Regions from separate parts of the Marinobacter nanhaiticus D15-8W genome, predicted to be linked through region 3. Evidence: predicted binding sites of a transcription regulator. Region 3 holds the regulator's gene; each other region holds the start of a gene.
What was found. The regulator FliA, encoded in region 3, starts transcription of late flagellar genes. The targets are predictions, from matches to a motif close to CTAAAGTTTNNNNNNNNNNNGCCGNTAA.
Positions count from the first base shown of each region.

Region 1: the regulator FliA is predicted to act here: its motif matches at 1,180-1,207, upstream of flgM (flagellar biosynthesis anti-sigma factor FlgM).
Region 2: the regulator FliA is predicted to act here: its motif matches at 745-772, upstream of RE428_RS14110 (methyl-accepting chemotaxis protein).

Region 1 covers NZ_AP028878.1:2,497,430-2,499,695, reverse strand. The annotation lists gene RE428_RS11175 (chemotaxis protein CheV) at 1-177, opposite strand, end outside; gene flgA (flagellar basal body P-ring formation chaperone FlgA) at 382-1,086, shown strand; gene flgM (flagellar biosynthesis anti-sigma factor FlgM) at 1,281-1,601, shown strand; gene RE428_RS11160 (flagella synthesis protein FlgN) at 1,609-2,079, shown strand; gene RE428_RS11155 (cyclic di-GMP-binding domain-containing protein, MshE-related) at 2,199-2,266, opposite strand, start outside.
Region 2 covers NZ_AP028878.1:3,177,245-3,179,510, reverse strand. The annotation lists gene ampE (regulatory signaling modulator protein AmpE) at 1-644, shown strand, start outside; gene RE428_RS14110 (methyl-accepting chemotaxis protein) at 949-2,266, shown strand, end outside.
Region 3 covers NZ_AP028878.1:3,312,211-3,314,476, reverse strand. The annotation lists gene RE428_RS14700 (MinD/ParA family protein) at 1-471, shown strand, start outside; gene RE428_RS14695 (RNA polymerase sigma factor FliA) at 561-1,298, shown strand; gene cheY (chemotaxis response regulator CheY) at 1,524-1,910, shown strand; gene RE428_RS14685 (protein phosphatase CheZ) at 1,927-2,266, shown strand, end outside.

The sequences.
Region 1 (2,266 bases), 810 kb from region 3:
AACGACAGAGCGACTTTTCGGAATAGACGACAGCTTCGGGCATTGAAGAACTTCTTTCACTTTGAAGACATTGATGCCGTAAATCTGACGTCCCTTTAAGCGAAAGAGCAGAAGTTCGAGACGATTCTGCCCGACCAGCTGCGTTCTCTGGTTAACGCTGTCTAATACACCTGCCATAACGATCTACCTATTAATAGAACTTTCGGGTTACCGATCTGGTCGATCCTTGGAGCCAAATTACGGCACGTTTATTGCGAAAGCTTTCCTGAAACGCCATTGAATCTTTAACTGACGACGTAAACTCGTCAACAGAAATATGTCAGGAATTGACTTAATTTTACCTTGCCCGTTGATCGATAAGCATAGGACATATACAGAGAAATGCGCATCATCATTTTGTCGCTACTGACCGCACTGGCATTCAGTCCATCGCTGCAGGCCGTCGAAAAAACGACGCCGGCCGACCTGAAGACGGCGGCGCGTACCTTCCTGAAAGACTTTGCCGAGCAGCAGAAGGATGAAGGCTACGCCGTGACATACAGCCTGGGCAACATCGATTCGCGTCTCAACCTGGCACCCTGCCCGGACGACCCATCGGTCAGGTTTTCCAGCGATCCGCTGTCGACAACCCAGCCTACCCTGGAAGTCTCCTGTTCCGGCCAGCGGCCCTGGCGCATGTTCCTGTCGGCGACGGTGGAGATCCGAGGCGAAGGGCTCGTTGCGGCGCGCCCCCTCAGCCGGGGCGACAGGGTTACGGAGAGCATGATCGACACCCAGCCGATCGTCGTCAATTCAGTGCGTCGTAGCGCGGTCACCCGTCGCGATGCCCTGATCGGCATGGAGCTTCGCCGTTCCGTCAACGCAGGCACCGTCTTCACACCGGATATCGTGATCCAGCCGGATGCCGTCGCACGGGGCGACCATGTTATTATCGTTGCACGTAGTGGTCCCATTGCGGTGGAATCGAGAGGCAAGGCCCTGGCTAACGGTCGGATCGGCGAGCAGGTCCTGGTCCAGAACTTGCGTTCCGAACGCACACTGAGAGCAATGATCACTGCTCCGGGGCGCGTCGAAGTGCCCATGTAAGCTCAGGGAGCGGCTGATTGACTCTTGGGCGCCAAAAGGAAAGGGATTGCCGCAAGGCGGCAGGAACGCGCCGCAAATTCTTTTTAAAAATCCCTAAAGTTCTATGCAGCCCGGCCGATACAAATTGAAACCGGATTGCAATGGCGCCGTTGAAAGGCGCCTTGGCAACTCATCAGCATGCGCAGGTAACGATTATGTCAGTTGACTTCAATGGAATTGGCCCCGGCCAGGTCAACACCAAAACCAGCTCTACCACAACGGACAAGGCGGCTCAGAAGAGCCCGGCCACGCCTACCGAGCAGGCCCGTACCCAGGGGGCTCGCCCGGACAACGTCAGCTTGAGCAGCCAGGCACGTGACCTCAAGAAACTCGAAGAACGCCTGGACAGCTATCCGGAAGTCGACGACAACCGGATTGAACAGATTAAATCCGCGCTGGCAGACGGTAGCTACAAGATTGACGCAGAGAAACTGGCCCAGAAAATGCTTGATATGGATAAAAGCATTTTTGGGTGAGTAAAGCATGGCTGCCATTGATGAGTTGAAATCACTGCTGCAACAGGATATCCAGCAACTGGAGCAATTAGGCGGGTTGCTGGCCTCCGAAAAGAAACATCTCAAGTCTTCGAATATGGATGGCCTACAGGTTGTCACACAAGAGAAGAACCGCATCCTGAGCGACATCCGCGAGCGCGCCAAACGCAAGATCCATGCGCTGGTGAACATGGGCTTCAATCCGCGTCAGGGCCAGCCTTCCACCTTTATCCGGGCAGCCGGCTTGGCCGACCTTACCCAACTCTGGATCGATGCTGAGAATCGCCTCAAGGCCTGCCAGCGTATGAACCAGGTCAATGGCCGTATCGTCGGCAATCTTCAGCAGCGTCTGGGTCGACTGACGGAAATCTTCCGTGGTTGCTCGGAACAGGCGAAGCTTTACGGAGCCCAAGGTCAGTCAACGGCCGTAAGCCACAAGACCGTGCTGGCCAGCGCCTGACGGAAAGTCCGCTTCAAGAGTACAAATTACGCTATCAAACAAGAGCCGGGGCTGGACCACACACTCAGTCCCGGTTTTTTCTGGATAAAGGCCTTTAGCACTAACGATTACAGGTAGCGTTAACGGGCATAGATCGTCATGTGAGAAGCAGGATCGAATCGAATATCGTGCAGGCTGACATTACCCA
Region 2 (2,266 bases), 130 kb from region 3:
TGCTGGTCTTCGCCATGGGCGTTCCAGGCTGGCGCAACCCGATGCGGGCCTACGGCGAAGCCTGGCGCCGTGGAGATGCCCAGGCCGCCTGGCATCACGTCAATCATCTTATTTCCGCCGAGGAGCGTGGCTCGGCCTCGGCACCGGAGCAACTGCATCGCTCCCTGGCCCGACAGTTCATCCTTGTGGTCTTCGAGCGGTATTTCTTCCTCATCTTCTGGTACGTGCTCTTGGGGCCTGCTGGCTTGGTCTGGGCGCGGCTGGCATTGGCCTGGCGCGACCACTGGCCGCACCCCGCAACGCGGCACCCGTGTGCCCGCATGGTTTCCCTGATGGCCTGGATACCTGCCCGCCTGTTGAGCTTCAGCTTTGGTATCGCTGGCGATTTGAGCGGTTGGCTGCGTCAAACTCGTAAAAAGTTGCTAAATCCGGGTATCAGGTCGAGAGATCTGCTGTTCTTGGGTGCCAACGGGGCGCTTTCCAGTTATTCTCTTGATCCAGAACGCTTTGCCTCGACGCATCCCGACGAGTGGCCGGATTACGGTGAGCGCAGCCTGCGGGCCGTGCGAGACCTGCTCAATCGCAGCATGCTGGTCTGGATTTGCGCTTTGGCGCTATTTGCCATTGGTGGCGTCTTCACTTAAGAGGATGTCGCAAGACTAAAAGCTCTCGTTCATGCAGCGTTGGAAGCCGTGGAGCGCAGGCAACCGGCTCGACCAATAACAATAAACAAACGAAGTCGACCTCAAGTTTTTGAAGACCCTGGCGACATAATAAGTACGTTCATGAAATTCACGTCAGGGAGGGCGATGTGCTCGTTTCTGCTCCGGGCTTAACACCACGGCACCGGGGGCAGGCAATAAAAACAACTAGGTCTATAAAACGGCCGCAGGCACTGAGCATTAAGGGGGATCAGTGAAGCAACTTTTGTATCCTGCAGTTGCGTTGATGAACAGGCTGCCAATGATCTACAAGTTCAGCCTGATCAGTGTTCTTTTCCTTCTGCCGATCGGCGGCTTGTCCTATCTACTTGTCAGTCAGCTCAATAACTCCATAGCCGCTATTGATCGCGAGGCCGAAGGTCTGGAGCAGTTCCGGGAGGCTAACGCCCTGGTCCGGGCGGCCTACGCTTACCGTGACTACCGTTCCGTGGGGAAGATGACTAACGATGAGGCTGTGCTCGCCAAGAGTGCCGAGGCCCGGGCCGTTATCGACGCGTCTTTTGAGAGTCTGTTGGGCGCCGAAGTGAGCTTCGATGCCAGCGGTGGCTGGACTGCCCAGGTGGAAGCCTTGCAACAGGAGTGGGAAACCCTCAAGAGCGAAGATATCTTCCAGAGCAACATCGATCCCCAGTTCAAGTACTATCAGGAGTTCGTTCAGAAGGCCCGCTCATTACTGGCGTCGACGCTGAAAGTATCCGGTCTGGCCCAAGACCCGTTACCCGAGAATCAACTGCTCCTGGAACTGGGTACGACTTCCCTCCATGACTCCATGAGCGCCCAGGGGCAGGTCCGGGCGTTTGCCATCTATAGCCTGGCCCAGGGGCAGGTAGGTTACGCCCTGGCGGACGCCATGAACGAGCTGTTCGATCGCCTCACAAACTTGCACAGTCGCCTGGAATCCGAACTCCAGGTCGGCTTGAGTTCTTCCGAGGCGCTTAACCAGCATGCGGACCTGGCTAACGCCGTTGTCCAAAGCAGTCTCACTGTACGCGACGCTCTCGATGTTAACGTCATCACGCCTTACCGGCTGGAAATGCCCTGGCAGGAGTTCGACGAGCTGGTGAATGCGGAGCTGGAGCGGCACTTTGCGCTCCAGACCCACATATTCGACGCCGTGGGAGCCAATCTTGCGAGTCGGCTCGATACCGAAAGCCATCAGCGGCTGATTATCTTCCTGGCGTTGGGCGTGGTGCTGGCGATAATCGTCTACCTCTACCTGGGGTTCTTCATGTCCGTGAAAATGGCCATCACCCAGTTCGGCCGTGCGGCGCGCAAGGTGGCTGATGGTGACATGACCGTTCGTATCGACCTACAGAACCGTGACGAGCTGGGGGCGCTAACCAGCGAGTTCAACAACATGACCTCGAAGATGGCGGAATTGATCCGGTCCGTCAGCCGAACCACGGGCGATGTCGACGGCCAGGCCGTGCGTGTCAACGATACCGCATCTGCCAATAGCGAAGCGGTTTCCCGCCAGATGCAGGAGACTGACCAGATTTCCGATGCCATGCATCAGATGGTCGACACCGTGCAGGAAGTGGCCG
Region 3 (2,266 bases):
GGCGATCAGATCGACGTACTGATCGTCGACACCGCGGCGGGGATTTCCGAGGGCGTCGTCAGTTTTCTCCGGGCCTCGCAGGAACTGTTGCTGGTAGTCTGCGACGAACCCACATCCATTACCGATTGCTACGCGCTCATCAAGCTGATGAACCGTGATTATGGCGTCAACCGTTTTCGCATCCTGGCCAACCAGGTCCGCAACGAGCAGGAAGGCAAGCATCTTTTCGGGAAGTTAACCCGCGTAACCGAGCGCTTCTTGGATGTTGCGCTACAATATGTGGGCATGGTTCCTTACGACGAAGCCGTCAAGAAAGCGGTACAGCGGCAGCGTGCCGTGCTCGATGCCTATCCGCGGGCCAAAGCGTCGCTAGCGATCAAGGCCTTGGCGCAGAAGGTCGACAACTGGCCGTTGCCGTCATCGCCCCGCGGTCACCTTGAATTCTTCGTCGAGCGTCTGGTGGAAGCCTGAGGCGTAACCGACTGACGGATTTGACGGTCATTTATTCTCTGGAGTCTCCGATAGAACCAAAGGCTCCCTGATTTGGGCAATCCGGATTCATGAAGTTGGCAAAAGGCCTGGGAATCTATCACCAAACCAGCGAACGCAAGGCCCATGACCTTGTCGAGCAGCATGCGCCGCTGGTTAAGAAAATCGCGCTGCATCTCCTGGCGCGTTTACCTGCCTCTGTGCAGCTGGAAGATCTCATGCAGGCCGGCATGATCGGGCTGCTGGAAGCTGCGCAGAAATACGAGGCGTCCAAGGGCGCATCGTTCGAAACCTACGCCGGTATCCGTATTCGGGGCGCCATCTTGGATGAGATCCGCAAGGGCGACTGGGTACCGCGTTCGGTTCACCGTAATTCCCGTCGTATCGCCCAGGCCATCAAGGCTGTAGAAGACCGGACCGGGCGCGAGGCCATCGACGCCGAGGTGGCTGACGAGCTAGACATGTCCCTTTCCGAATACCACGCCTGCCTGGCAGATTCTAACGGTGGCCGACTTTTTAGTCTCGATGAGCTAAATGAATCCGGCGAGGTGCCGATAAACGAAGAAGACGCTGTTCCTGATGCACCGTTCGAAGCGCTTTCGTCTGAAGGTTTCCGGCGCAGCCTGGCGGACGCGATCACCAGTTTGCCGGAGCGCGAGAAGCTGGTACTGAGTCTCTACTACCAGGAAGAGCTCAACCTGAAAGAGATCGGTGCAGTGATCGGCGTGAGCGAGAGTCGGGTCAGCCAGATCCATAGCCAGGCGGCGTTGCGCCTGAAAGCGCGGCTGAGCGGATGGCAGGCCGCCTGAGTAACCGGATCGCACACGCGTAACGTGCTCATACGTAAAGTGTAGTTTTTGGTAACGGGCGCTTTACAGATCGCGCCCAGCGGACAGAATAGGCAATGCTTCGAAAGTGCCAGGCTGGTGAAGTGCATCCGTGAGGTGGGAGGTGCCAGCTCCCATAGACGCACTACGCGGGTGGCCAGGGCCAAGAGTCGTTGCTATTCCCGGCATTAATGAGTGGAGGTCCAATTGGACAAGAACATGAAAATCCTGATCGTGGACGACTTTTCCACGATGCGGCGGATCATCAAGAATCTGCTTCGCGACCTGGGCTTTACCAATACCGACGAAGCGGATGATGGCAACACGGCGTTGCCGATGCTGAAAAGCGGCAAGTACGATTTCCTGGTGACCGACTGGAACATGCCCGGTATGTCCGGATTCGAGCTGTTACAGGCCGTTCGCGCCGACGACAGTCTTAAGAATCTACCGGTGCTTATGGTGACTGCGGAAGCCAAGCGCGACCAGATCGTTGCCGCGGCCCAGGCCGGGGTGAACGGTTACGTGGTTAAGCCGTTCACGGCGGCTGTCCTGAAGGAAAAGATCGAAAAAATCTTCGAACGTATCCAGTCCTGAGTATCAGAGCGCCATCATGGGCAATCCAAAGAACAACACCGGTAAGCTCGACCCTGAAGTCGTCGAGAAACTCCAGCTTCAGGCTGGGGAACTCAAGAATATGGTGGATGCCGGCGACTACGCGTCGGCGATGCGCCTGATCAATGATCTCAACGAGGTTCGCGACCAGAGCCTTTACCGGGAAGTGGGTCGTTTGACCCGAAGCCTCCACGAAGCGATCCGTAATTTCCAGATCGATCCGCAGAACGCAGAGCAGCAGGAAGCCCTGTCTAAGATGTCCGACGCCTCGGACCGCCTGACCTATGTCGTGCAGATGACCGGTAATGCGGCCAATCGCACCATGGACCTGGTGGAAG